DNA from 2 places in the Clostridium sp. JS66 genome. Region 1 is predicted to be linked to the other one. Evidence: a T-box and tRNA genes for the amino acid it is inferred to sense, from the RefSeq annotation. Region 1 holds a T-box; the other holds one or more tRNA genes.
The links. A T-box is a leader RNA that pairs with one kind of tRNA and senses whether it is charged. The one in region 1 lies ahead of tyrS (tyrosine--tRNA ligase), so its partner is inferred to be a tRNA-Tyr.

Region 1 (15,321 bases):
CAAAAACTTCTAATATAGTAATTATATCAGAAGCTTTACATATAATATAATTTTTTTCTATACTAACGCAGGTATAAATTTAGCAAATAAATATAGATCACCATTTACAGCTTTAACTTTATGTTGTATGCCTTGTGGTATTACACTGAGTGTTTCAATAGAATAATTTATTTCTTTATTCTCTAAAAAGCATTTTCCTTCACCATCAATTACCTCATGCAGTTCCCAATTGCCTTCATGAATATGTTGTCCTATTTCACATCCTGATTCAATCTTTACAATATGACAGCTAAACTTTCCAGCTGTGTCCTCACCTTTAACAATGTGCTTTAGATATACACCCTTATTAGGATTTTTGTTCCATTCTAACTTTTCAATATTAATTTCCTTGTTTTGGTATATCACCTTACCACCATTAAAAATTTTTACAATACCATTATTCATCACTATTGACCTCCTTGTATTTCTAGGAAACCCTTAAAGTTTATTAAACCTTCATTCCTAGAAACTTTTTATATTTTTATAATAAATGAATTTTAGAACTTCGTATTGTACGTTATTGCCATTATCTTTAATGGTTACTCATTCATATTGATTTTGTAGCCCACTATTTTTAGCAAGGTTATAATAAGGTAATTTAATTATGGAATTAGCATGTAAAGGTAGAATTACCTCTAAGGAATTAGAAAAATTATATGATGGACATATAAGCGATGAATCTATACTTTGTACTGATAGTCATAAAAATTACATACAATTTGCAAATGATTTATCATTAGAACACAAACGTATAAAAAGAGGTAAACATAAGGAATGGTTATATCATATTCAACATATTAATGCTCTACATAGTAATTTAAAGAAATGGATGAATAGGTTTAATGGTGTTGCAACAAAATATATCAACAACTATAATAAGTGTTATTAAAAACTATAGTTTAATAAACAGTACTATTTAAAAACGAAGCAAAAAAAATTTAAGGAGCAATATATATGAGTAACTTATGCAATGATATTGAGGCGATTTTTAAGAAAAATTCTAATGTTTTATTTGGTATTTCTAATATAGATTTTAGTGAATATAAATCAGATTATGAATGTGCATTGGTTTTTGCTGTTCCTCATACGGAATTATTGAGTATAAATGATTATAAAGAGGAGAAATTTGAAAATTTAATATGTGAAGCTCATGGTTGTATCAATTTATTATTAGAAGAGATTACCACCATATTAAATCAATACAAAATTCAATATTACATACCACCTGTTGCACAATCAAGTGAAGAAACACTCATTGCACCATTTTCATTTAAATTTGCAAGTGTCAATGCAGGTTTAGGGTGGATAGGCAAAAATGGCGTTTTGATTACAGAAAAATATGGACCAAGAGTACGGTTATCTGCAATATTAATTAATTATAATTTGCCGATAGGAACTCCTATTACTAAGAGTAAATGTCCGCCAGAATGCAATATATGCTTTAATGCTTGTCCTCATAAGGCTTTAACTGGTTATCAATGGAATATAGGTACAAAACGTGAAGAATTAATTAATTATAAATTATGCAATCAGAAAAGAAGCCTTTATTTAAAAACACATCATAGAAAACATTCTTGTGGATTGTGTATGGTATCATGTCCTATTGGAAGATAAAAATATATTAAGAGTTTCTTCTCATATTGAGCATTATAGGTGGACAATCCCACTTATAATTTTTAAGGCTATATTTCAACATTATATTAAAACATAGCCTATTTATAAAAAAACATACAGTAAAATAAAAAGTCCACAGGTATATCTTTTCCTGCGAACTTCTACAAAACATGAACAATATTATAAACAAATCCATATGAACTGCTTTTTGTATCTGTCTATTATTTTTTCTCTCCATCCTGTACAACTGACAGTTTCTCATCCAATGATGGATTTGCTAATCCTTTCCTTTTCTAAAAATACTATTAGATATATATTTGTGAAAAAACCATTCTCCTGCAGCTATAATTACAGCTGCTATTAATGCACTCATAAAATGTATTTGAGTAGTACTCCATATGTAATTAAACATATACATAGCAGCTAATGCCAGCGCAACATCTGCCATAGAAGCTATAGTATTGTTTGATGCGGGAAGTATTAACAAATCACCTATAATATATGCAATAATTGTAACAGCAGCAGCTATATAAAGTATAGATGCAAAAGTTAAAGTGGTTAATATACTGAAAATAATTTCTAAAACTACTGCCACCATTACAAATTTTATAAGTAAGGCTGCAATATGTCTCATACTATCATCTCCTCTAATTTTTTTCAAAATTAGTTTTCCTAGTATTATAAAAAATATCCAATTATTTTCATCAAAATAAAATCCATTTCTTTTTAATCTATACTTCCATTCTTAGTAATCAATATCTCTATTGTTTTTTAGAAACTATGTTTCATTTATTCTTACCTTTTTTATCACACTCTTATATTGATACATACGGTTATCTGCAATTCTTATCAGTTCATTAATTTCCAATCCATCTCTGGGAAAGTTAACAATGCCATAACTATAACTGCAAATAATTTTGTTTTTGCCAAAATTTATTGGATTATTTTTAAAGTGTTCAATTAATTCTTCAAATTTATCAATTAAATTTTCCAAATCCAAATTAAAGAAAACTCCAACAAATTCATCTCCCCCAAACCTTCCTATAATATCTGAAGCATCAGATAAACCACTCAATCCTTTTGAGAATGTTTTAATTAATTCATCTCCAGCTAAATGGCCATAACTATCGTTAACAAATTTTAGTTCATTTAAATCAAAAACCACTAAAAAAAATTCTTTTTTATTTATACTATAATTGTAAATATTATCATAAAGTAATTGTTCAAAATAGCTTCTATTATATACATTAGTTAACTTATCATATCTGGATAGATATACAGTTTTTTCATAAAGTTTATGCTTTGTAACTGCAATAGAAATCTGACTTGCCATGTATTCCATTAATTCCAAATATCCTTCATCAAATATATTGTTATATGTACTGTCAATGTTTAAAAAACCATATAACTCATTATCTATAATAATAGGCGCCCTAATTACAGATTTTATTTTTTTTCCTTCTGCTGTATCCAGCATAACTACATTTTTCATTTTATCCACATTATTATAAATAATTGCTTTATTTGTATTTTTTTCACTTTCACTCCATTCGAAACGTTCTTTAAAGTTAACTACAAATTTTTTAATATCTTTTGAATTATAACCTCTAGCTGCAACTATTTTTAAGTTTTCATCCTTATCCAAAAGTACTATTGAACCATTTCTATTCCCATCAATACAATTAATAACCTTATCTAATATTAATTGGAGTAAATCATTAATATCTGATATTTCATTAATGGAATACCCAATATCAAGCATAACTTCTTTTAACTTTAATAACTTATTTATTTTCTCTATATTCCTTTTTTGCTCTGTAACATCTATAAAAACAAGTATTTTGCCAATGATTTCACCAGTATTTTCATATATATTATTAATATTAATCTTATAGTATATTAACTGATCTTTATCCTTTGCTGTTATTAAACTTTCATTACTAGAACCATCCTTCACTGCTTTTAGTAATGTCCTATGATCTTTCAATACTTCATCAATTTTTTTATTGCCTGCTTCTACATATTTCAATTCTGAAATAATATTTTTTGATGCATTATTAAAGTTAACTATATTATTTTCAGAATCTAATATTATAACTCCATTCAGCATATTAGAAAAAACTTTCTCCAGCATAATTGATGTAGGCTTTAAGAATTTAGATCTCAATACAGGAATCAAATATATAGCAACATATTTCTTATCACTTTTCCATGCAAAATACCCTACAAAAAACAATACTAGTGAAGATACTAATAATATAAAGCTTAAAAGATTGTTTACCTTCAAAGAACTCACCTCATATGACTATTATACTAAATATTTATTACAAACCTATAGAACTTTTTTTATAGTCATAAAAAAAATTCCCCAAAGAAACTTCTTGGAGAATTTATAAAATATATTTACGAACTCATTATAACTACTTATTCAAAACTTCAATATATTTTTTCATATATAAAGGTAAATCCATTGGGCGTCTGCTAGAAACAAGGTTATTGTCTACAACTACAGCTTCATCAATCCAGGTTGCACCTGCATTTTCCATATCATCCTTTATTCCTGGAGTACTTGTAACCTTTTTTCCTTTTAAAATCTTTGCTGAAATTGCTACCCATCCAGCATGACATATTTGTCCTACTACCTTGTTTTCATCATTCATCTTTCTTACTATGTTTATAACTTCTGGAAATCTTCTTAGTTTATCTGGAGCCCATCCTCCTGGTATTAAAATACCGTCAAATTCTTCTACATTTATTTCTGAAAAAGCACAATCTGAGTGTGCAGGAACTCCATACTTACCAACATATGTTTCATCAGCTTTTTCACCAGCTACAATTACTTCTACTCCTTCTTCCTTAAGCCTTAAAATAGGATACCAAAATTCTAAATCCTCAAAATCACTATGAATAAGACTTAAAACTTTTTTATTAGTTTTCATGTTACTTCCTCCCTATAATATAATTAATGAATTTTCACTCTTTAAAATCTAATTATTAAGTTAAATAAGTTTTCTCTACTAAATTCATATATAGCTTTTAATGTATTACTATACTTGAATTCATACACTGTATGTCTTTTAAATCGCTATTGACTGATATCTTCATTATACATTTACTGGTATACAAATATCAATAAAAAGAAAGTCTGTGTCAAATTCAACACAGACTAATAATCACAATATCCTTTACTTCATCAAAGCCTTATGGTAAGTCTTTTTCCCTTTACGTATTTTTACACTATTTTTTAGTTGTTCTAAAGTAATATTACAGTCAATAGATTTAACTTTATCATCATCAACAAATACACCACCCTGTTGAACTACACGTCTTGCTTCACTCTTAGATGCAGTTAAACCACATGCTACCATTAAATCTAAAATACTAATAGCACCATCATTTAACTGGTCATCTGAAATTTCAGTAGTTGGCATATTAGAATCATCTGTACCACCTGCAAAAAGAGCATGAGAAGCGCTCTTTGCCTTTTCCGCTTCTTCTTCACCATGAACAAGCTTAGTCAATTCATATGCCAATATTTCCTTGGCTTCATTCAACTTACTTCCTTCCCATTTATCCATTTCATCAATCTGTTCAAGTGGCAAGAAAGTAAGCATACGTATGCACTTAAGAACATCAGCGTCAGCAACATTACGCCAGTACTGGAAGAATTCAAAAGGTGAAGTTTTATTAGGATCAAGCCATACAGCTCCATTTGCAGTCTTTCCCATTTTCTTGCCTTCAGAATTCATAAGCAATGTAATTGTCATAGCATATGCATCCTCGCCTAACTTATTGTGGATCAATTTCGTACCACCCAACATGTTAGACCATTGATCATCGCCGCCAAGCTGCATATTACAGCCATAATTTTTGTGAAGATGATAAAAATCATAAGATTGCATAATCATATAGTTGAATTCCAAGAAAGATAAACCCTTTTCCATTCTCTGCTTATAACATTCTGCACGTAACATATTATTTACAGAAAACCAAACTCCTACTTCACGAAGCACTTCAATGTAATTCAATTTTAAAAGCCATTCTGCATTGTTAAGCATGATTGCCTTGTCATCACCAAATTCAATAAATCTTTCCATCTGCTTTTTAAAACAATCACAGTTATGCTGAATTATTTCAGGTGTCATCATTGTACGCAAGTCAGTACGTCCAGATGGATCACCTACATGGCCAGTTCCACCACCTAAAAGAACTATAGGTTTATTACCTGCCATTTGCAAACGCTTCATAAGGCAAAGAGCCATGAAATGTCCAGCATGTAAAGAGTCGGCAGTTGGATCAAAGCCAATATAAAAAATTGCTTTACCATTATTAATAAGTTCTTTAATTTCATCTTCGTCAGTAACCTGGGCAATCAAACCACGAGCTACTAGTTCATCATAAATTTTCATTGTAACAACTCCTATCTATTTAATAATGAAACTCCTCCTCCCTATAGTCGGATGAGTAAGCGATCATCTCAAAATCGTAGATTTTGGATGCCTGCTTAAAAAAGCCTTCTGTTCCAATTGGAACAGAAGGCAAAAATTGCGGTACCACCTCTGACTTAGAAATTCCTCACAGAATTTCCCTCACTGAGTGCAATCACACTCTCACGCTATATCGGGCGTCCCCATCAAGCCCTACTATAATATTCAGGCAGCAGCTCCAGGATGTATTTCGAATCAGTGCATTTGCATCTTCTCACCAACCAGATGCTCTCTTAATAACATGAAACTGATCTACTTCTTTCCTCTCATAGCTTTTTAATAACTTAATTGAATTATAATTTATAAATCCAAAAAAGTAAAGTCACAAAATAACATATATGTTACATTTTATAACTTTTTAATCAATATATTTAAGAATATCTTTTGACAAAGTTTCTTTAAGCAGCGATATCAGTTTACTCTTTTCCATTTATCCTAATATCCCTCTTCAAATATTTCTTTTGAAACATACTCAATTTCAGGAAATAGTTGTGCATAATTCATACCATATTTTCTAAGCTGTTCTGTAATATCTTCCCTCGAATCTTTGCATATTATAAGTTTTTCCATATAATCAGAACTATCTGGAAGCTTATCAAACTCAATCATATTATTGGTATATGGAAAAATTGTAAATACTCCTTTTTGAGCCACAATTCTTGTATTATTTAAAGGTCCATACACTGCACAAGGCTTCTTATTGATAAATCCACTTTGTTGTGGTCCAAACATCTCATATACTTCTTTTTCCTCTACATTAGGAATATATCCTAAAGGATAAGCATTATTAAAGTTAAAAGCTTCATTTAATTTAATAGGATTCAAACACCAAACCGCAGGATCCTTAGCCAATTCTTTAGGTGTTGCATCTACATTAATGGCAAAAATAAGTGCAACTAGTGCATCCTCAGTCCAATCCATTAGTCTTGTAGGTACGCCATAATGCTGCATTAAAAACATCCAGTCCCAATAACCAGCAAGTCCTTCTGAAAAAGGATATGATGGTAACTGTCCTAAATAAGGTATTGCTTTTGATTTAAATTTTGATAAGAATGTTGTCTCATAATTCGCATTCAAATCATTTCTAGAAATAGAAGGCAGCATACTATAATCCTGATCTCTAACACCTCTGTACCAAATTTTCGAGCTATATTTAATTGTGTCATCATCCTGATCTTCTTCCCAAAACTTTTCATAAACACTATCTATAGCATTAAGATATTCCTCAACAGTCTTTATCTTACCTTCACACTGGTCCACTTTTTCTTTCTCTACTTTTTCTACTTTTTCTTTTTCTACTTTCTCTACTGGTTCAATTTTTTTATTATCTATATTAACTGAATTATTTATATGATTTCTACTCATCTTTAATCCTCCTAATAACTTCTTGATCTATAATATGTAGAATAAATGTGATGAGTGATAATAAAAATATGGAAACATTAAAATCTTTAGTATATACTGTAGAATGTATATTGATATTTGATTGAAGGTGATTTTTTATGAAAACAGGAAAAGTATTAATAGTGGATGATGAAATTAATATAACAGAACTCATTTCCGTAAATCTTGAAGAAAATTTTAATGTAGTATGTTGTCATAATGGCTTAGATGCAGTAGAACTTGCCAAAAAGGAACTTCCAGATATTATACTGCTAGATATTATGATACCAGAAATTGATGGATTTGAAGTCTGCAAAAGAATACGAAATGATGAAGTCACTAAAAAAATACCCATAATAATGCTTACAGTAAAAAGAGAAGAAAACGATAAAGTTAGAGGTTTAAAACTAGGTGCAGATGATTATATAACTAAGCCTTTTGGAATAAATGAATTATTAGCTAGAATAGATGCTGTACTTAGAAGATCAGATATGATATCTGCTTCCAATACAAGTGACAATATAATGCAAATAGGTGATATAGAAATTGACACTGATAAATATGAAGTTAAAAAGAAAGGAACTGTTATAGAACTTACTTTACGAGAATTTAAGTTATTACAAACCTTGGCTAAAAATAAAGGGAATTTAGTTTCAAGAGAAGTTTTGTTAAGCGAAGTATGGGGGTGTGGTAATTTAGGCGATTCAAGAACATTAGATGTACATATAAGAAAGTTAAGAAAAAAATTAGAGGATAATGATAAATTTCCTAAATATATCGAAACAGTAAGAGGCCTTGGATACATGATTAAATAGTAGAAGAACTTATCCAGGTACGTAGCTGCTCTTTACTCACACTTGGAGAAGTGGGAGTATTAGAGCAGGTAGTCATCGGATAAGATAAATATTATATTAGAAATAGGTGATTTTATGAGGAGAAAGCTATTCATTACTTATATTATTTTGGTTATGGTGGGTTCTTTAATTACAGGAGCATTGTGTTTAAGTTTTGTAAGAACCTACTATGTGAAGAATATTCAAGATAAACTTGTTAGTAATGGAAATTTGATTACCACTACTCTTTTAAATTTAGTAGATGAAAAAACTGAAATTGACTACATGGCTATGGCTCAAAAATTTTCTTCTCAAACCAATTCGGAAATATCTTTTATAAATGATAAAGGTTATATTCTAGCTGATTCTAGTGGCAGCTTAATGCTTGAAAATCAAATTAACAAACCAGAAATACAAAATTGTCTGCATGGTAAAACTTCAGTTAGTGATAGATACAGTAAAGTTAAAGGTGAAAGATTTATTTATGTGGCATTAAGTCCTGTAAAAATATATGATAATAAGGTTATAGTACGACTTGGAATGTCTCTTAAGGGTTTTGATAACCTTAATAAAGTGTTCTTGAGCTGCACTTTAATTTCTATACTTATAGGGGTTATTGTAGCAGTAGTAATTGGATGCTTTTTTTTAGACAATATGATGAACCCCTTGCAAAAATTAAATAATGCAGCTAAGAGAATATCTAATGGAAATTTTAATCATAAAGTAAGGATTAACACAAAAGACGAACTTGAGGAGCTTGCAAATAGCTTTAACAACATGTCTTCTACAATAAATAATGTACAATTAAACTACAGAAATCTGGAGTTAAATTCAATTTTAAATAGTATAACCTATGGAATATTAGTAATAGATATCAACTGGAATATAATACTTTCAAATCCTGCAGTTATAAAAATACTAAGGCTAGATAAAAATTTAAACATAGGAGATAACTTAAAAAACAGCATAGAATCGCAAGAACTCTATAATTTAATTGAAGAAACCTTTGATAATAATGTACATAAAGAGAAAGAATTAGGCTTAAGAGATAATGATGATAAAATATATAAAGTATATACTAAATTAATAGATTATGATGTTGAAAATTTAGTATATGAAAAAGGTATAGTAATTATTTTACAAGATATTTCAGAAATTAAGCATCTTGAAAAGATGAGAAGTGAATTTGTGGCTAATGTTTCTCATGAATTAAAGACACCACTAACTACTATAATTGGTTTTGTGGATACTTTAAAAAGGAAACCAGGAGAAGACAAAGAAAAGAGACAAAGGTTTTTAGGTATTATATCTGAAGAAGTAGAAAGATTAAAAAGGCTTATAGAAGATATACTTTTGCTTTCTCATCTAGAAAATCAATCTTCTTCAAACAATCTAGAAGAAGTAAATATATATAAAGAGTTAGATGATATCTTATATATGTTAACTCCTTCAGCAAACAGAAAGAATATAGGTATTAATTTAATTGTAGAGAGAAATTTCACATTATATGTGAAAAGCAAGGATTGGTTTAAGCAAGCTGTAATGAATCTTATAGATAATGCAATAAAATATACGCAGCCAGAAGGACACATCAATGTTTCAGCATATATAAAAGAAAATAATGCTTTTATTATTGTAAAGGATAATGGTGTTGGTATACCAAAAGAAGATATATCAAGGGTTTTTGAAAGATTTTACAGGGTAGATAAATCTAGAAGCCGCAGTGAAGGAGGAACAGGACTTGGATTAGCTATTGTAAAACATATAGTTTCCGAATTAGATGGCAGTATATATTTAAATAGTGAGTTAAATAAAGGCAGTGAATTTATTATACAGCTTCCTTTAAACAAATTAGATGCTATTTAAGTACAGCTTATTATGGGAAGTAAAGAAAACGTTGACAATGGATATTAAATCATATATAATGTTAACAATGTTAATTTTGTTAACAATGTTAATTTATTTAATAATGTTAACAATGTTATATATGGTTTTAAATATTAAAATATTATTGATTTGGAGTTAGTTGAGATATGATTAAATTTTTAAAACCATCAAGTGCAAAAACTTATTTACCAGAAAAAAGCATAGACAAAGAATACAAAAAACTACGATTTCAAGTGCTTATAACTATATTTATTGGATATGCAGCTTATTATTTTGTAAGAAAAAACTTTATACTAGCAATGCCTTATTTGGAAAGTGAAGGTTTAGATACAGCAAAATTAGGGTTTGCTGCTGCAATTTTACCTTTTAGTTATGGTTTAAGTAAATTTTTTATGGGAGTTGTTTCAGATAGAAGTAATGCTAGAATATTTTTTTCTCTAGGTCTTATATTGTCTAGTATTATAAGTATTTTGCTAGGGACCACAACAAACATAAACTTAATAATTGTTCTTATGTTTATCAATGGTTGGCTTCAAGGAATGGGATGGCCCGCTTGTGGACGAGTAATGTCTCATTGGTTTTCAGATAGAGAAAGAGGTATGAAAATGTCCATATGGAATGTATCTCATAATTTTGGAGGAGGAGTTTTAGCTACTATATCCAGTATTGGAATAATTATTTTTGGTACCTGGAAAAGCTTATTTTACTTCCCTGCAGCTATTTCCATATGTATAGGTATAGCTTGCCTTATATTCTTAAGGGATACACCTCAATCCTGTGGATTACCACCAATTGAAGAGTATAAGAACGATTACCCTGAAACAAATGTGGATGATAGAGAAAGAGAACTACAAGCACATGAAATATTGTTTAAATATGTATTGAATAATAAGTTTTTATGGTATTTAGCTATAGCAAATATATTTGTATATATGGTTCGCTATGGAGTTCTAGATTGGTGTACTTTTTATCTTACTACAGTAAAAGGAGCTCCTCAATGGCTTTCACAAAGATGCTATTCTCTATACGAATATGCTGGCATACCAGGAATATTAGTTTCAGGTTGGTTAAGTGATAAATATTTCAAAGGCAGAAGAGGTCCAATTTCAACTATTTGCATGACTTTTGTAACATTAGCCATATTACTTTATTGGATGAATCCAGAAAATAACTACAGCGTTGATGTTATAGCTTTAATACTCATAGGCGGCCTCATTTATATTCCAGTAGTTCTTGTTGGAATTGCAGCTATAGACATAGTACCTAAAAAAGCTGCTGGCACAGCTGCAGGATTTACAGGTCTATTTGGATATTTATTTGGTACAGCCCTAGGCGATTGGTTAATAGGTGTGATACTTAAGTATAATGGTTGGAATTTAGTTTTTTTGATGCTTATTTGCGCCTGTGTTTTAGGAACATTATTCCTTGCACTAACTTGGAATCTTCATGATAGAGAAAAGCTTGATGAAGAAGATGAATACATTATTTAATTCATATCTACATTATAAAAAGTGAAAAACTCTAGGATTAGAGTTTGAAATATATTACATAATCAAGGGGGAATTTTTAAATGTTTGGAATTTTTAAACCTGCACCTCATATAAGTAGGCTGCCAGAAGAAAAAATCGATTCAACCTATAAAAGATACAGAATACAGGTTTTTTTAAGTATCTATTTAGGTTATATGCTTTACTATTTCGTTAGAAGTAATTTCTCATTAGCAAAAGCTTATCTTATACATCAAGGTTTTACTAAAACAGAACTTGGACTTGTAGCTTCAGCACTTGGACTCGCCTATGGTATAAGTAAATTTGTAATGGGTAATTTATCAGACAGATCAAATCCAAGATATTTCCTAGCTGCAGGATTGATACTTTCAGGAATTGTAAATTTATTTTTTCCAATTACAAAAGGCATAACTTTTTTATTTGCATTAATGTTCTTAAATGGATGGTTTCAAGGAATGGGATGGCCTCCATGCGGAAGAACAATGACTCACTGGTTCTCTGATGGAGAGCGTGGTGTTAAAATGTCTATATGGAATACTGCACATAATGTTGGTGGTGGATTCATAGCCGTTATTGCATTAGCTGGTGTTTCAATATTTGGAAGCTGGAAAGGATTATTTTATTTACCAGGCTTAATAGCAATTGTAGGTGGTTTATTGTACATAATATTTGCTAAAGATACTCCACAATCTGTTGGACTTCCTCCAATTGAAGAATATAAAAATGACTATCCAGAAGTAAACGTTGAAGATAGAGAAAGAGAAATGACAGGTAAAGAAATATTGTTTAAGTATGTATTAAATAATAAATATTTATGGTATATTGCTCTTGCAAACGTTTTTGTGTATCTTGTTAGATATGGAATTATAAACTGGGTTCCAACTTATTTACAAGAAGCAAGACATTTTTCTCCTAAAGATACAGCTATTGCTTTTCAAATCTATGAATATGCAGCCATTCCAGGAACTATAATAGTAGGTTGGATAAGTGATAGATTTTTCAGTGGCCGTCGTGCTCCAATAGGTATAATTTGTATGATTGGTGTTACTTTTGGTGTATTTATTTATTCTCACAGCACTAGTCTTCTTGTAATAAATATTACACTAGCAGTTATAGGTGCATTAATATATGGCCCAGTTATGCTTATAGGTGTAAGCGCATTGGATATGGTGCCTAAAAAAGCTGGTGGTACTGCTGCAGGATTTACAGGTCTATTCGGATATATGGGTGGACAAGTTGCAGCTGAAATAGTAATGGGTATAGTAGTAGACAAGTTTAGCTGGAATGGTGGATTTATGCTAATTTTAGCCTCATGTGTACTTTCTATAGTATTCTTAGCCTTTACATGGAATGTTCATGATAGATCTAAATACAATAAAGATAATGAATTACCTGCATAAGATTAATTCTGAAATAGAGGGCTGTCGCACTAAAATAAATAATTAGTGTGACAGTTTTTTGCGTAAAAATAAATCTTTTAGTATTAATTATCCTTAACAATATCCTCAAGTCCAAATAACGCTGCTCCAATTGCTCCAACTATTTCTGGCTCATCTGAAATAAATAATTTTTCCCCTATTCTTTCTTCTAAAGCTTTTACAACTCCTATATTCTGGGCTACTCCCCCTGTCATCATAAATTCACTTTCTCCCCCTACTCTTCCAAGAAGGGCATTAGTTTTACTGGATATAGATTGATTTAAAGCATGGATAATATCGGCTTTTTCTTTATTTTGTGCAATAAGAGAAATTACTTCTGACTCAGCAAAAACAGAACACATACTGCTTATTTTTATATCTTCTTTCCATTTTAAAGATTCTGGCCCCATATCTTTTATATCTATTTCTAGTGTCCTAGCCATCATTTCTAAAAATCTTCCTGTTCCTGCAGCACACTTATCATTCATTACAAAATCAATTACTTCACCTTTTTCATTTAGTTTAATAACCTTGCTGTCTTGACCCCCAATGTCTATTATTGTTCTAATTTCAGGATTTATATAGTGAGCACCTTTTCCATGGCAGCTTATCTCTGTTACTTCCTTATCTGCAAAAGCTATACTAACTCTTCCATAGCCTGTAGACACAATTAACGAAAGCTCTTCCCTATCTAATCCAGCCTTTTTAAGTACTTCATCTAAGGCTTTTTTAGCACTTTCGCTACTTTTAGCTCCAGTTCTTACTACAGTATAAGCTACTATTTTCTTATCATTGTTTAAAATAACAGCATTAGTTGATGTTGAACCACTATCAATTCCCATTACATATTTTTTCTTTTCAGCATTTTCCTTAATATTTTTTCCCATAATATCATCACCTGTTTCATTTTTAGCATTTAATGCTTCAATAAAAGCTTCAACTCTTGTTTTTATTTGTCCTTCACACTGCTTAGTATAATCTGTTTCTACTTTCAATAAAGGAACATCATAATTTTCTTTAATATCTGCATATTCATAAGCATAAATATCACAGAACTTAACCGTATGATAAATAATTCCATCTAAATTTTTTTTCTGCTTCTCAAGGAAATCACTTCTTTCACTAATATCTGTCATGTGTAGACATGGGAATTTGCTTAACAATTGTTTTATATATTCATAATATATATTCTCACCTTTTAAGTTGTATTTACGTTCATCTCCAGTGCATGAAATATTAAATAATACATTAGCATCATATTTCTTAACTAATTCAATTATCCCCTCATTGCACCTTGCACCCATTAATCCTATATTTAACCCTTTTGAAGGCTTAATGAGCGATTCCTTTAATAAATCACATACTTCTTTAAGTTTTTTCTCATCAAAGCTTTTCCCACTAAATCTTTCATAAGCATATATCATTTCCTTAACTGCAACTTCATAAATTTTTATAGACTCTTCATTCACCTTTCTTGGTAAATCCAATATATAAATAAATTTGTCTAAAAAATTATCTTTTAATGTATCATAAAGTCTTCTAGTGCTGTCACAGCAGCTAGTTAATATTACTCCTTCATAATCATTAATAATCACATCTTCTACTACACCCTTAACATAAGAACATAAATTAGTATGCATCATGGTTTCTGCTTTATCATAACTTGTCACATTTGGTTCAATTTTCTTTACCTGGACTCCTAAACTCTTAAATATCTCTAAAGGTACATATTTGCATGCATATCCAATCATCTACTTGCCTCCGTATTCTTTAGTATTTCTAAAAATGCTTCTAATCTAGTTTTCAGCTGACCATCATGACAATTTCGTCTGTCCATACAGTCGCCATCTAAAATAAGCATTGGTATACTTTTTTCCTTCATAGTTTGTTTAAGCTGCATCACTCCACCTGAAGACTGTTTACAGCCCCAGTGGCAGAAATGAATGACTGCTTCAGATTGAAGGGTATCAACAGCCTTTTCAATTGCTTTAATTTTTCTTTCATAAGGACCATTATATATATTTAAAATAAGCTTTTTAGCTAATGCCTCCAGTGGATGTTCTACATCTAATTCTTCCATATAATCAAAGTTTATGTCGTAAGATTGAATTTGGTATTTAGGGTTAAAATTAAAATATTCTTTCATTGTTTC
Region 2 (15,321 bases), 1.9 Mb from region 1:
TGAGTATTTTAGAGATAAAGGTCAGGATGTGCTTCTATTTATAGATAACATATTTAGATTTACTCAGGCTGGTTCTGAAGTTTCAGCGTTACTTGGTAGAATACCTAGTGCGGTTGGATATCAACCAACACTTGCAACTGAAATGGGTGCTCTTCAAGAAAGAATAACATCCACAAAACAGGGATCTATTACATCTGTTCAGGCTGTATATGTACCTGCAGATGACTTGACAGATCCAGCACCAGCAACTACGTTTGCGCATCTTGATGCTACAACAGTTCTTTCAAGATCTATATCAGAGCTTGGAATATATCCAGCAGTTGATCCTCTTGAATCAAGTTCAAGAATATTGGATCCAAGAATTGTAGGAGAAGAACATTATGAAATAGCTTCAAGTGTAAAACATATACTTGAAAGATATAGAGAACTTCAAGATATAATAGCAATACTTGGTGTAGATGAACTTCCAGAAACAGATAGATTGGTAGTTGTAAGAGCTAGAAGAATTCAAAGATTCTTATCACAACCATTTAGCGTTGCAGAACAGTTTACAGGCATGAAAGGTGCTTATGTTCCAATAAAAGAAACTATAAGAGGTTTTAAAGAAATACTTGATGGTAAATATGATAACTTACCAGAAGCAGCATTCCTTTTTGCTGGAACTATAGAAGAAGTTGTTCAAAAAGCTAAATCTATGATGGAAGAAAGCTAATCCTTTTAGTTTTAAGTTAGACAGATTATTACTGTCTAACTTAATAATTTATTTGTGAGAAGGAGATTAATATGGCAAATGCTTTTAAGTTAACTATCCTTACTCCCGAAAAAGAATTTTACATTGGAGAAGTGGTAGAATTAATAACGGATACTACCCAAGGTCGTATAGGAATTCTTGCAAATCACATGCCTTTAGTGACTCCTTTAAGACCTACTGTCACAGAGTTTACTACAAGTGATGGTAAAGAACTTAAAGCATTTACATCCAGTGGCATACTTGATGTAAAGGATAATTTAGTAGAATTCTTATGTGATTCTTGTGAATGGCCAGAAGATATAGACTTAGAGAGAGCAAAATCTGCTAAAGAAAGAGCTGAGAATAGATTAGCTGAACCAAAAGATAATGTTGATATAAAAAGGGCAGAATTAGCTTTAGCTAGAGCTATGGCTAGACTTGATTTAAAATAAAATTTATACTAAAATAGCGTGAAACTTATGTTTCATGCTATTTTTTTTATGAGAAATTTTGCACATTTTCATATGTAAATATATATATTGATAGTATCTTAAGACAACCCCCTATAGTATGAGTAAAGAGTAATTTTGTAATAGTTAAATGTAGAACTAAAAAGATGAATATTTTAACTAATACTAGTTCATAATGTAAATGGAAGAAAAAGGGGGGTGACAAGCTCTTTGAAATAATTTTTTAGAGCGTAGTTTATGAAAAAGAAAAATGTTATTTTCTTAACCGTTTTTTTTATAATTGGAATTGTACTTTTAATTTCGGACTTTTCACTAGCTAGTAAGGATTTGGATCCATTTAATGATATTTTACAAATAACAAATAGTAAAACAGTTGAATATGGTATAACAGCATCATTTATAACAGATAAAAGTGGAGAAAAGGTTTGTAATGATATATTGAAAAAAATGAATTTTATTGATGCAAAAAATAAGTCTGTGTTGAAAAATGAAAAAAAGTATTGTATAGAATTTGGTAAAAATAATACAAATGGTTACATAGAAACCATGAAATATGAAAACCATAATATTATAACAATAAACTTGGTGGAAAAAAGTAATAAGAATCTATTAAATGATATGAAGCGTGATTTGGAAAAATGCATAGATGATGGAAATGTAACCGTTAAATATTATCAATACTTAAAATCACAAGTTTATAATGATGTTGATATAACAAATAATAAAATTTTAAAAACATTAAAAGATCATGGAGCATCCAACATTACTACTGTAGCATTAAAAAATGGATATAGTTCTACATTATATACAGGACTATATGATGCAATGCAAAGTAATGGCAAGTTAATGGATTTTAATTATGCTGTTTGTAAGTATAATTCAGGTAATTATATAATTATGGGTACGCCTGAAATACTCACAGCATATTAGCAATTATAGAATGGAGGATAAAACATGAATAAAATATCAGTAATGGGAGGAAAAAAATTAGAGGGAGAGGTAAATATAAGTACTGCTAAAAATTCTGTTTTACCAATAATAGCAGCTAGTATATTAAGTGGAGAAAAATGTGTAATTGATGAAGCACCTATGTTAGAAGATGTATTTGTTATAAGTGATGTACTTAGAACTATTTCCACAGATATAAATATTAATGAGAAAGCTAATAGAGTAGTAATAGATAGTTCAAATATAAAGGATTGTGAGCCTTGCAGTAGTTTAGTAAAAAAGATGCGAGCATCTTTTTTAATTATGGGACCTATGATATCAAGATTTGGAAGATTTAAGCTATCTTTACCAGGTGGATGTAATATAGGAACTAGACCAATAGATTTGCATTTAAAGGGATTTAGCGCATTAGGAGCAGAAGTAAATGTAGGTCATGGATATGTGGAAGCTCAGGCTAAAAAGCTTGTAGGAAATAAAATATATTTAGATTTCCCTTCTGTAGGAGCAACAGAAAATATAATGATGGCTGCAGTTATGGCTGAAGGGGAGACTATTATAGAAAACGCAGCTGAAGAACCTGAGATTGAAGACTTAGGCAAGTATTTAAATAATATGGGTGCTAACATTATAGGAGCTGGCACAGACACTGTTCGTATAATTGGAGTTAAAAATATGAAAGGAGCTACACATAAACCTATATGTGATAGAATAGAAGCTGGCACATTTATGGTAGCAGCAGCTATAACTAGGAGTAAAATTAAAATAAATGGAGTTAATGAAGAGTATTTAAAACCTATTATAGCAAAGTTAACTGAAGCAGGAGTAAAAATAACCTCAGATGGAAATAGCATTTACGTAGATGCAGATAGAGATCTTAAACCTATTGATATTAAAACTATGCCATATCCAGGTTTTCCTACTGATATGCAATCTCAAATGGCGGGACTTTTGTGTACAATAAAAGGTACTAGTGTAATAACAGAAACAATTTTTGAAAATAGATTTATGCATGCTGCCGAAATGAAGAGAATGGGAGCAAATATAAAAATTGATGGTAGAAGTTCTATTATAGAAGGTGTGGATAAACTAACAGGCGCAGAGGTTAGGGCTACTGACTTGAGAGCAGGAGCTGCACTTATACTTTGTGGTTTAGTAGCAGAGGGTGAAACAGAAATTACAGATGTATATCATATAGATAGAGGATATGTGTCTATAGAAAAGAAGTTACAAGGGTTGGGAGCAGATATTCAGAGGATAATGGTATAAAATTCTACAATATTAATATATTAAGTTAAAGAGAAGATTAGAACAAAATCTTCTCTTTTTTTATTGCAGTAATAATTTTTAATAGCCATTAATAATATTATATTGATATACTAGGCAAAAGTAAGGAGAGATACTTATATGAAAAATATTAATGGATCAATACATTTAAAAAAACTTTTATTACTGATATTTGCTGGCATAGTGTTGGCTATAGTGTTATCTATATTTGTATTAGAAATAGATGAAGTTAGTAATAAGTTTGGAAAGTCAATACCTAAATTTTTTATTAAATCCAGCGATGTGGTACTTAATAAGGAAAACGTAAAAATAAAGGTTTATATAACAAAAGAAAATAAAGTACAGGAAATTCCTTTAGAGGAATATGTAAAAGGTGTTGTGGCATCTGAGGTGCCAGCAGAGTTTTCTTTAGAAGCCTTAAAAGCACAAGCAGTAGCAGCAAGAACTTTTGCGTTAGCCCATATGGAATCTTTCGGGGGGCATAAGTATAAAAGTAATACTGGTGCTGATGTATCTGATACAACTCAGTGTCAAGTCTTTATGGATAAAGAAGATAGATTTAAAACTTGGGAGGCTAATAAAAGAGAGGAATATTGGAGTAAAATAACTAAAGCGGTTGAAGAAACTTCTGGAGAATATTTGACGTATGATAATAAGTTAGTAATGGAACCATATTATTTTTCTGTAAGCAGTGGTAAAACCGAAGATTGTTTAGACGTGTTTTCTGATAATATTCCTTATCTAAAAAGTGTAAATAGTTCAGGGGAAGAAGGTGCATATAAACGAGAAACTTCAGTTAAAGTATCGTATAGTGAATTTATTAATAAAATAAGTTCTAGATATACCAATTGTGGTCTGTCGACAGCTAATATAAAAAATCAAATTCAAATAAAATCCAAAACTAAGGGTGGTTCAATAAAGGAAATAGTAATAGGACAAGTTACTTTATCTGGTACTGAATTTAGAAGCATTATGGGCTTAAATTCTGCTAATTTTAGTATTAAATTTAATGATAACAATATAGAAATAGATTGTAGTGGTTATGGTCATGGAGTTGGAATGAGTCAGTGGGGAGCAAATGCTATGGCTAAGTCTGGAGATAGTTATAAAGAAATATTAAAACATTATTATACTGGAGTTGAAATTAGCAAAATTTCACGATAAAGAGGCATTGCCTCTTTTTTTATTTTAAATATAAGAAAATAATAGAAATTTTTTTTATAAAATATGTATTTTTTACTATACTCTGGACAAACTACAAAAAGGAGGTGTTCATATGGACAAAAAATTTTTGAACAAAGTAACTAACTTTTTTAAGAAGGAGGGCTTTTATGTAATATTATTTGTTTGTTTATGTATTGTAGCTACAGTAGCAGTTTTGACTGCTAAGTCTAGCAAAAATGCTAACAATGCACTAATACAACAACAAAATACTCAAGCACAAGATAAAGCAAAAAAAGAGACAGCTAAGGGAAACAATGAGTCATCTTTAAATTATGACAATGCCCTTCAAGTAAAAAAAGAGTCTAAACCACAAGTAGTTGTACCTAAAAGTGAAACAAAATCGCAGAGTGTATCTAATTCAGTTAGTACTTCTTTAAGTAAGCCAGTAGAAGGCAGTTTGGCAAGAGCTTATTCTGAAGATCCAGTATATTGGGATTCTACATCAAGCTATAGACCTAATCTTGGATTAGATATAAAAACAGATTTAGGTAAACCAGTAATGGCTGCTATGGATGGAAAAGTAGAAGAAATTGATACTGCCACTCAAGATGGTGTAAAAATTGTTATAAATCATCAAAATGGATTAAAAACAGTTTATTCTAATTTAGATCAAAAGGTAAAGGTTTCAAAGGGTCAAAGTGTAACTAAAGGTACACTTATAGGAACAGTAGGAAAAACTACATTGAGATCAGCTTATGAAAAATATGGGGATCACTTGCATTTTGAAGTTTTAAAAGGAAATGATTTTGTTGATCCAGCAAAGTATGTAAAATATTAATTTTTAAGCCGTTTTCTGATATGTTTATCGGAAAATGGCTAACCTGATGAATTTAAAAATTATAAACAGCATATTTATAAATATAGAAGGATTAGGGAGGTAGCATCCTTGAAAGATTACATTGAAGAAAGAGTTTTAGAAGTAGCAAATTATATTATAGGTTCAAAGGCTACAATAAGAAAAACAGCCAAAGTTTTTGGAGTAAGTAAAAGTACTATACACAAAGATATGACAGAAAGGTTACCTAAAATAAATCCTCAAATTGCTAGAGAGGCTAAGACTATTCTGGACTATAATAAGGCAGAAAGACATATAAGAGGTGGAAAAGCAACAAAAATGAAATATAAAGCTATTGAAGGTTAAAAACATTCCTATTATAATTAAGTAAGTAGATATAATAAAAAGAGGAAAAATTAGCATTTTTATTATAAAAAAGCATGGAAAGATTAGGAGTGAGCATAGGAATGTTTTTTAGTATAGGAACTGATATGGGAATTGATTTAGGGACAGCCACAGTACTTGTTTATATTAAAGGCAGGGGGGTAATTTTAAAGGAACCTTCTGTAGTTGCTGTAGATAGAAGTAGAAATAAGGTATTAGCTGTAGGTGAAGAAGCATGGCAAATGATAGGTAGAACGCCTGGAAATATTGTGGCAATTCGTCCTTTGAGAGATGGGGTTATATCTAATTATGATATAACAGAAAAAATGCTTAAGTATTTTATAACTAGGGCTTGTGGCAAAAAGAGAATGTCCGCACCAAGAGTAGTAGTGTGTGTTCCATGCGAGGCTACAGAAGTTGAAAAAAGAGCTGTAATTGATGCTGCCAAAAATGCTGGTGCAAAAAAAGTGTTTTTAATTGAAGAACCGCTAGCAGCAGCTATTGGAGCAGGTCTTGACATAACAAAAGCAAGTGGAAATATGGTAATAGATATTGGAGGAGGTACTACTGATGTTGCAGTTATTTCTTTAGGGGGAATAGTTGTAAGAGCTTCCATAAAAGTTGCAGGAGACAGGTTTGATGAGTCTATCATGAAATATATAAAAAAAGAGCATAAACTAATGATTGGAGAAAGAACATCAGAGGACTTAAAAATAAATATAGGTTCTGCATTTAAGAGAGAAGAAAAAATGATTATGGAAATAAGAGGACGAGACTTAATTACAGGTCTTCCCAAAAATATAACTGTATCCTCAGATGAAATGAGGGAAGCATTGAAGGAGGCAGTAAATTCTATAGCAGAAACAACTCATGCAGTGCTTGAAAGGACACCACCTGAACTAGCAGCAGATATAGCAAATAAAGGTATAATTATGACTGGTGGAGGAGCATTACTTAGTGGTCTTAGTGATTTAATACAAGAGGTAACCAAGGTTCCGGTATGTGTAGCAGAAGATGCTGTGTCTTGTGTAGCGTTGGGAACAGGAAAGGTGTTAGAGTATTTAGATAAAATGGAAGTTACTTTTACTGGTGACGATATAACATTAATAGATTAAAGTGAAAAGTAAAACCCCACAAAGTTCGGGGTTTTACTTTTATTTTAGAGGACAGAGGACAGTGAAGAATGATTTTTTCCGCTGCGCTGCGAAAAATCTTTAATTAAATTTTCAACTGCGAAGGTTGATGGATTTATATTAATAAGTATTAGTATACATAATTATAATGTAAGTTTTGTATTATCATACATATAATAGGTGTGTATAAGAGAGTGAGTTATAACTTTAGCCATGTTCAATACTAAATTTAATCGTATATTATTACTAGTGAATATTTCATCATTATCATTAGAATCTACTATGCCTATCACAGAACATTCACCTACATTAGGTAGGAACTTCCCAACACCTTTTCCAGGGTGTACAGGATAATCTCTTGCTTGAATTTCTCCTATGCTAGATTCATCTCCAAGACAGGCGTCTATACCTATTATATTACTATATGGATATAGAACTTTTATTTCTTTTAATTTCTTATCAATGTTTAGTGCATGTATTGGTTCTGCAATAGTTCCGTGTACAGGCAATGGAAAACCTTTAGTTTTTAATAGCGTACCTACTAATGGACCAAGGCAATCCCCTATACATCTATCAGTTCCAATGCATACTACAATGGTATTTTTATTAATATAGTCCTTTAAGAAACATGCAATCTTATAATATGATAATGGATCTTTATAATTGGATTTTACCCTATTCAAAAACTCACCTCCTACATCAATAATTAATTTATATGAAAACAATTTTGAAAATATTAATATATGCAGAATAAAAAAAAGCTTTATGGGTATACTAAGAGAAAAGTGTTTGCATAATACAAGGAGGCTAATGATATGAGTAAAAAGATTCTATCATTCATTGTAATTTTATGTACAACTATTTGTGTTGGTATAATGATTTATTCAAGCAAAGTAAACATTAATGAAAATTCAGTAAAGGGAAAAGTAGAAGTAATAAATGAAGATAGAAAAAGCAATAATGAAAATAGCAAAAAACAGAACATTAAAAGTGAAGATAAAAGTAATTTAAATGAGGAAGCTAGTAAAAAATCAATAGAGATAACAGATAGTTATAAAAAAAATAAAATGGAGGCTATAGAAGATAAAATAAATCAAGATAAAAATGAAGTTTTTTCGAAGGATAATAGTAGCGATAGTAAAGAAAGTCAAATAACTCAATCGAAGTGTAATGATAATAAAAATAATACTAATTCAAATAATGAAAAGGATGTATCTGTATTTAAAGTTTCAAAATCAAAAATAAAAGACGATTTAACTATTGCCGATAAGGAAAAACTTTTATCTATAGGAAGTAAACTATCCGCTGTTGATTATGAAAAAATAAACGAATACTTAAAAAATGGCAATGAAGAGGATATAAAAAATACTATTAAGTTGCTTAAAGAAAGATTATCTGATAAAGATTATAAGAAAGTGCAGCAGGTAGCAGAAAAGTTTATAAATATGGATTTAGTTGATAAATAATGAGCTTTTTTATAAAAATATATGATAATTAAATAGATTATTAGAAAAATGTTTAGATGCGATTTTAAGAGAAAAACGTAGAAATTTTAAATAATACAAAGAAGAATTGGTTAAATGGAGTATTTTGAATTTGAAAATAGAACTATAACAATGTATACTAATCCATGTTGAAGCCGTTAATGGCGTAAATTTAATAAACATGTGCTGGCATAGCTCAGTTGGTAGAGCAACTGACTTGTAATCAGTAGGTCGAGGGTTCGAAGCCTTCTGCCAGCACCAAATATGGAGGAATTCCCGAGCGGCCAAAGGGGGCAGACTGTAAATCTGTTGTCATCGACTTCGATGGTTCGAATCCATCTTCCTCCACCATATTTAATGGGCGCATAGCTCAGCTGGGAGAGCATCTGCCTTACAAGCAGAGGGTCACAGGTTCGAGCCCTGTTGTGCCCACCATTAAAAATAAATAGTATGTGCTGGCATAGCTCAGTTGGTAGAGCAACTGACTTGTAATCAGTAGGTCGAGGGTTCGAAGCCTTCTGCCAGCACCAAATGCGGAGGAATTCCCGAGCGGCCAAAGGGGGCAGACTGTAAATCTGTTGTCATCGACTTCGATGGTTCGAATCCATCTTCCTCCACCAAATAAAGCACTAGTAAGTGCTTTTATTTTTGTGAATAATAATTTTACTAAGTTTTAAATCATATAAATATTGACACTAAAACTTAGTTGTGTTAACATGATGTAGAATGAATGACAAGTGAATAAAGCTCTTATCAAGAGAGGTGGAGGGAAAAGGGCCCTATGAAACCCGGCAACCAGCAACAGATATTGCTAAGGTGCCAATTCCTGCAGTGATAATCTGCAAGATAAGAGAGTTGTTAAGCTTATTTAACCTCTTCTTATTGGAAGAGGTTTTATTTTTTTATAAAGAGAAGGGAGAGTACTTATGAGAAGATTATTTACGTCAGAATCGGTTACTGAAGGACATCCAGATAAAATGTGTGACCAAATTTCAGATGCTATTCTTGATGCTATATTAGAGCAAGATCCAAATGGAAGGGTAGCTTGTGAAACAGCTACTACTACAGGGATGGTTTTAGTTATGGGAGAAATATCAACTAAATGTTATGTAGATATTCCTAAAATAGTAAGAAAGACTGTAGAGGAAATAGGATATACTAGAGCTAAATTTGGTTTTGATTATGCTACATGTTCTGTAATTACTTCTATAGATGAGCAATCTGCAGATATAGCTATGGGAGTAGATGAAGCATTAGAATCTAAAAGTGGTAAAATGGATAAAATAGAAGCTATAGGTGCAGGTGACCAAGGAATGATGTTTGGTTTTGCTACAAACGAAACAGCTGAATATATGCCTATGCCAATAAGCTTAGCACATAAGCTTTCAAGAAGACTAACTGAAGTTAGAAAAAATGAAACTTTAGGATATTTAAGACCAGATGGAAAAACTCAAGTTACAGTAGAATATGAAGATAACAGACCTGTTAGGATAGATACTATTGTAATATCAACACAGCATGATCCAGAAGCAACACATGATCAAATAGAAAAAGATATGATAGAACAAGTAATAAAACCAATTATTCCATCTGAACTTTTAGATGAAGATACTAAATATTTTATAAATCCAACAGGAAGATTCGTTGTTGGAGGACCTCAGGGAGACTCAGGATTAACAGGAAGAAAGATTATAGTTGATACTTATGGCGGATATGGAAGACATGGCGGCGGAGCTTTCTCAGGAAAAGATCCAACGAAAGTGGATAGATCTGCTGCATATGCTGCAAGATGGGTTGCTAAAAATCTTGTTGCAGCTGGAGTTTCAGATAAGCTTGAAATACAGCTTGCATATGCTATTGGTGTAGCAAAGCCTGTATCTATAACAGTAGATACATTTGGAACAGGAAAGATATCTGAGGATAAAATAGTTGAAATAGTTAATAAGGTTTTTGATTTGAGACCAGCAGCTATTATAAGAGATTTAGATTTAAGAAGACCTATATATAAACAAGTTGCTGCTTATGGACATTTTGGAAGAACTGATATAAATGTACCATGGGAACAATTAAACAAAGTTGAAGAAATAAAAAAATATTTATAAAAGTAAGCCCTTATGCATTAGCATAAGGGCTTTTTAAGATTTAAATTGTTTATGAACTCTGTATATTTACAAAGTTCATATGATATAATTAAAAATAAAACACTAGTAAAAATTAGGAGAGATTTTATGCAGCAAATACAAGGTGTAGTTGAAAATATAGTTTTTCAAAATGAGGAAAATGGATATGCTGTGGCCAAAATTAAAGATAAAAGTGAAAATATAACTATAGTAGGATGTATACCTTTTATTACGGAAGGTCAAAATTTAAAGCTTATAGGTGAATGGGTTCTTCATCCACAATTTGGACAGCAATTTAAAGTTTCTGGATGCGAAGAAATAGTACCCAATTCTATAGTTGGTATAGAAAGATATTTATCATCAGGAATAATATCTGGTATTGGGCCTGTTACAGCTAAAAAAATAGTAGAAAAGTTTGGTGAACAAACTTTAGATATATTGGATAATCACATAGAAAGACTTAAAGAAATAGAAGGTATAGGTGCAAAAAAAATAGCGTTAATAGATGATTCGTATTCTAAGCAAAATGAAATAAGAAATATAATGGTTTTTTTGCAAACTTATGGAGTTACTCCAAATCAATGTGTTAAGATACATAAAAGATTTGGAACAGAATCTATAAAAATTGTAAAAGAAAATCCATATATTTTGACAGAAGAAATATCGGGTATAGGATTTAAAACATCAGATAAGATTGCAAGAAGTCTTGGTATAGATGCGAACTCTCCTTTTAGAATACAAAGTGGAATAAGGTACATTATAAATCAATTTTGTGGCCTTGGAAACACATATATGCCATTAGAAAAGTTACTTAAAGAGGGAATTAGTATATTAGGAGTAACTAAAGAAAAAATTGAAGAGAATATATATGATAGTTCTATAAATGGAAAACTAAAGTTGGAAAAGTTTGAAGATAAATTATGTGTCTTTACAATTCCATACTATTATTGTGAACTTGGAGTTACAAAAAAGATACTTACTTTAGCTGTAAATGATTATGGCGATATGAAGATAAATGTAGATGAAGAAATAGAGAGTTTTGAAAATGATAATTGTATAAAGTTTGCGGATTCACAAAAAGAAGCTATAAGAGGTGCCATAGGGAATGGAGTTGAAATAATAACTGGAGGACCAGGTACAGGAAAAACTACTATTATAAATTGTATAACAGAAATATTTGAAAAACTTAAGCTTAGGGTCTTTATGGCAGCACCAACAGGGAGAGCTGCTAAAAGGATGACAGAAGCTACAGGGCGTGAAGCTAAAACAATTCATAGGCTTTTGGAAATGGGAGTGGGTGATGAAGAAGAACCAGGTATATTATTTTCTAAAGGTGAAAATTCTCCTTTAGAGTGTGATGTTATTATAATAGATGAAGCTTCCATGATAGATATTATGCTTATGAATAACCTTTTGAAGGCAGTTGACATAAGTACAAGAATTATAATTGTAGGAGATGTGGATCAACTTCCATCTGTAGGTCCAGGAAATGTATTGCGAGATTTAATTGAAAGCAGATGTATTAAGGTTGTTAGGCTCAAGGAAATTTTTAGGCAATCAACAGAAAGCATGATAGTAGTTAATGCACATAAAATTAATAATGGGGAAATGCCTTTAATGAATCAAAAAAACAAAGACTTTTACTTTATAAAATGTGAAGATGTAAATAAGATAACAGATACATTAATATCTCTTGTAGATAAAAGGCTGCCTAATTTTAATAAAGAATGGAATAAGATCAATGATATACAGATACTTTCACCTATGAGAAAAGGGATTTTGGGGGTTTCTAACCTAAATAAAAAACTTCAGGATATTTTAAATCCTAAAGCTCAAAATAAAAAAGAAAAAGAATTTAGGGATATTGTATTTAGGGTTGGAGATAAAATAATGCAAACGAAAAACAATTATTCATTGAAATGGACTAGAGTTTCAGGAGAAGGTGAATGTGAAGGAGTAGGCATTTTTAATGGAGATGTTGGATTTATACAGGATATAGATGAAGATAAGGATACTGTAACTATAATATTTGATGATGAGAGAAAAATTATATATGACAATATATATTTGGATGAAGTTGATTTGGCTTATGCGGTAACTATTCACAAGAGTCAGGGAAGTGAATTTCCTGTGGTTATTATACCTATGTATATGGGCGCCCCATTATTAATGAATAGAAATTTATTATATACAGCTATTACTAGAGCAAAACAATTAGTTGTTTTAGTAGGAGAATTAAAAGCTATAAAATTTATGATAGATAATGATAGAAGTTTTGAAAGATATTCATTATTAAAACATAGAATAATGGATATAATGGAGAGTGAAGTAAATGTTGTTGTTTCAGAAGATGAGGTTGAATAATGAAAAAGAAAAGTTAAGCGAAGCTATATTAACTTGGAGTATGGGTAGAGATAAATTCTTAAATGTAAGATCATTGCCTTATAACTCTTCAGAAATATTTATAAAAGTTATACTACATTATGTGTTTAAACACAGGAAAGTAATGTACATTACAAATGAAAACCCAGAAAAAGTTAATATTATAGAAAAGATAAAGAAATATACAGGATTTAGAAATTACGCCTATTTAAGAAACAATGAAGTAGAATCAAGTGCTCTATTGAAAATAAGTAATTTTTATAATGCATCTAAAATAGTGGAAAAGTTTGATTTGATAATTTATGATGATATAAATAGTTTTCCTATGCAGAATATTTATGAAATACTAGGTTTGATAACGAAAATTTCTAAAAGCAATACTAAGGTTATAATGTATGCTATAGAAAACATAATGAGAAATAAAAAAGAATTTTTACTTCCTGTAAGAGATAGTAAAAGTCCTATGATAGAGCCAAGGACTATACTTACAAGAATAGATGTAAATAAGGATATACCTTTTATGGTATATGACTATCTAAAATGGTCTATAAGTTGTGGTAGAAAAGTTGTTATATGTGTACCAAGTAAGGATAAAATTCCTAAAGTACATTTTTATATAAGAAATTATTGCTCAGGATTTACTAAAAGTATAATGGATTTATATAAAGAAGGTGATTGTAACAACAACAAAAAGGTAATTAATAATTTTGAAAAAGTTAAAAAGTCCATATTGATTACAAATAATTTTTATGAAACTTTTTCAAACATAAAAAACATTGATATAATGGTCTATTTTGCAGATGATGCTGAATTTGATTATAAAAAGCTTATCTATTTTTGTGCTAGTGCAGGAAGGAGCGAAAGGGACTTAAAGGGAGAAGTTATATTTTTAGCCAATGAAGAAACAGAAGATATGGAAAAGGCAAAAAGTATAGCTAGAAGTTTCAACAAAGAAGCATGGGAAATGGGATTATTAAGAATTTGATATTTTTAAAAGATTGTGTGCTAGAAACAATATATTCAAATGATGAGAAGTGTATATGCTGTGGAGAAGAAACTTATGATGGAAGATATATATGCAGTAAATGTGAAGCATTAATTAAATTTTGCAGCTATGGATTTGATATACAAAGAGAAGGAATTAATTTTAAGTGTTATAGTATATCATACTATTCAGGAGTTATCATGAATTTAATACTACAATTAAAGTATAAAAGTAATTTTCAAGCTGGCCAAGTATTATCGCAATATATGGTAAGTTTTATAAAAAATAAAAAAATCAAATATGATTATATAACTTGTGTTCCTATGACTAAAGAAAGACTAAAAAATAGAGGGTATAATCAAGGTGCTTATTTGTCTAAAATGATATCTAAATCTTTGGATATTCCTGTTATTAATTGTCTAAGTAAGGTGAAAAACACTAAGGATCAAATTGGGTTAGGCAAAGAGGAAAGATGGAGAAATATTCAAGGAAGCTTTCAATTTTTGAAAAAATATTGTATTGAAAGTAAAAATATATTAATAGTTGATGATGTTATAACTACTGGTGCAACTGCAATATCCTGTGCTTTAGAGTTAAAAAAGCATGGAGCGGAAGAAATTACTGTATTGACTGCGGCGAAAAGTAGAGTATAATCTTATTATATGGAAGTCAGGTTTGTGGTTGAAAGTCGATGCTAGTCGCAGGCAAAGCGATCCACGTAAGTTAAATAAAATATTTAATGAGCATGGTGCGGTTTAGAAGTAAGTCCTGCCGTTATGTAAAATGGCGAGAGAATTAGTAGTGAGAGGTTAATTCCCGGTAGCGAGGATTCCAGCAGGCGAGTGTGGGGTCAAAGACCAGGTCAACTGACTTCGTATAAAAGTTCTTAATCATTTAGATTAAGAACTTTTAATTTTTTTTTGATTTTTGAATATACTATTAAGTGAACAAAGAAATCAAGAATAAAGAAAGGATTTTAAGCAATATTAACATAAGTTTGAATAATATTTCGTTAGTTCCTTTTTATGGTCTTGTAATTTATTATAAACAGTATTAAAATAGAATTAATAAAAATCAAAACATTCTTAATATTGCAATACAATAAAATTTGCAATATTAACAAGGAAGGGGCTGAAAGTATGAGAATAACAGTAAGTGGAAAGAATATCGAGGTAACTAGTGCATTAAGAAATACAGTGGAGAGGAAGTTATCAAAACTTGAAAAGTATTTCAACCCTGATGTAGAAGTATATGCTACATTAAGTGTACAGAAGAACAGACAAATAGTGGAGGTCACTATACCTTTTAATGGTGTTATATTAAGAGGTGAGGAAGAAAATGATGATATGTATGCATCTATTGATTTAGTTGTAGATAAATTAGAAGGACAGATAAGAAAACA

Region 2: it encodes a tRNA-Tyr, which carries the amino acid that the T-box ahead of tyrS (tyrosine--tRNA ligase) is inferred to sense. The anticodon was not compared.

What each region holds. Positions count from the first base shown of each region.
Region 1 covers NZ_CP131467.1:2,115,323-2,130,643, reverse strand. The annotation lists gene Q6H37_RS09960 (cupin) at 58-444, opposite strand; partial or broken gene Q6H37_RS09955 (IS1595 family transposase) at 632-925, shown strand; gene Q6H37_RS09950 (epoxyqueuosine reductase) at 994-1,653, shown strand; gene Q6H37_RS09945 (DUF2512 family protein) at 1,931-2,314, opposite strand; gene Q6H37_RS09940 (diguanylate cyclase) at 2,432-3,940, opposite strand; gene Q6H37_RS09935 (type 1 glutamine amidotransferase domain-containing protein) at 4,074-4,592, opposite strand; gene tyrS (tyrosine--tRNA ligase) at 4,839-6,062, opposite strand; T-box leader at 6,185-6,419, opposite strand; gene Q6H37_RS09925 (FRG domain-containing protein) at 6,576-7,505, opposite strand; gene Q6H37_RS09920 (response regulator transcription factor) at 7,643-8,338, shown strand; gene Q6H37_RS09915 (ATP-binding protein) at 8,453-10,222, shown strand; gene pgtP (phosphoglycerate transporter protein PgtP) at 10,390-11,733, shown strand; gene glpT (glycerol-3-phosphate transporter) at 11,814-13,151, shown strand; gene Q6H37_RS09900 (acyl-CoA dehydratase activase) at 13,235-14,920, opposite strand; gene Q6H37_RS09895 (2-hydroxyacyl-CoA dehydratase family protein) at 14,917-15,321, opposite strand, start outside.
Region 2 covers NZ_CP131467.1:209,388-224,708, forward strand. The annotation lists gene atpD (F0F1 ATP synthase subunit beta) at 1-712, shown strand, start outside; gene Q6H37_RS01020 (F0F1 ATP synthase subunit epsilon) at 784-1,182, shown strand; gene Q6H37_RS01025 (hypothetical protein) at 1,438-2,130, shown strand; gene murA (UDP-N-acetylglucosamine 1-carboxyvinyltransferase) at 2,155-3,414, shown strand; gene spoIID (stage II sporulation protein D) at 3,553-4,596, shown strand; gene Q6H37_RS01040 (peptidoglycan DD-metalloendopeptidase family protein) at 4,709-5,434, shown strand; gene spoIIID (sporulation transcriptional regulator SpoIIID) at 5,543-5,797, shown strand; gene Q6H37_RS01050 (rod shape-determining protein) at 5,899-6,930, shown strand; gene yyaC (spore protease YyaC) at 7,092-7,631, opposite strand; gene Q6H37_RS01060 (hypothetical protein) at 7,764-8,414, shown strand; tRNA gene Q6H37_RS01065 (tRNA-Thr) at 8,618-8,693, shown strand; tRNA gene Q6H37_RS01070 (tRNA-Tyr) at 8,699-8,783, shown strand; tRNA gene Q6H37_RS01075 (tRNA-Val) at 8,792-8,867, shown strand; tRNA gene Q6H37_RS01080 (tRNA-Thr) at 8,887-8,962, shown strand; tRNA gene Q6H37_RS01085 (tRNA-Tyr) at 8,968-9,052, shown strand; SAM riboswitch class I at 9,180-9,285, shown strand; gene metK (methionine adenosyltransferase) at 9,359-10,534, shown strand; gene Q6H37_RS01095 (ATP-dependent RecD-like DNA helicase) at 10,661-12,916, shown strand; gene Q6H37_RS01100 (hypothetical protein) at 12,885-13,919, shown strand; gene Q6H37_RS01105 (ComF family protein) at 13,916-14,572, shown strand; gene hpf (ribosome hibernation-promoting factor, HPF/YfiA family) at 15,059-15,321, shown strand, end outside.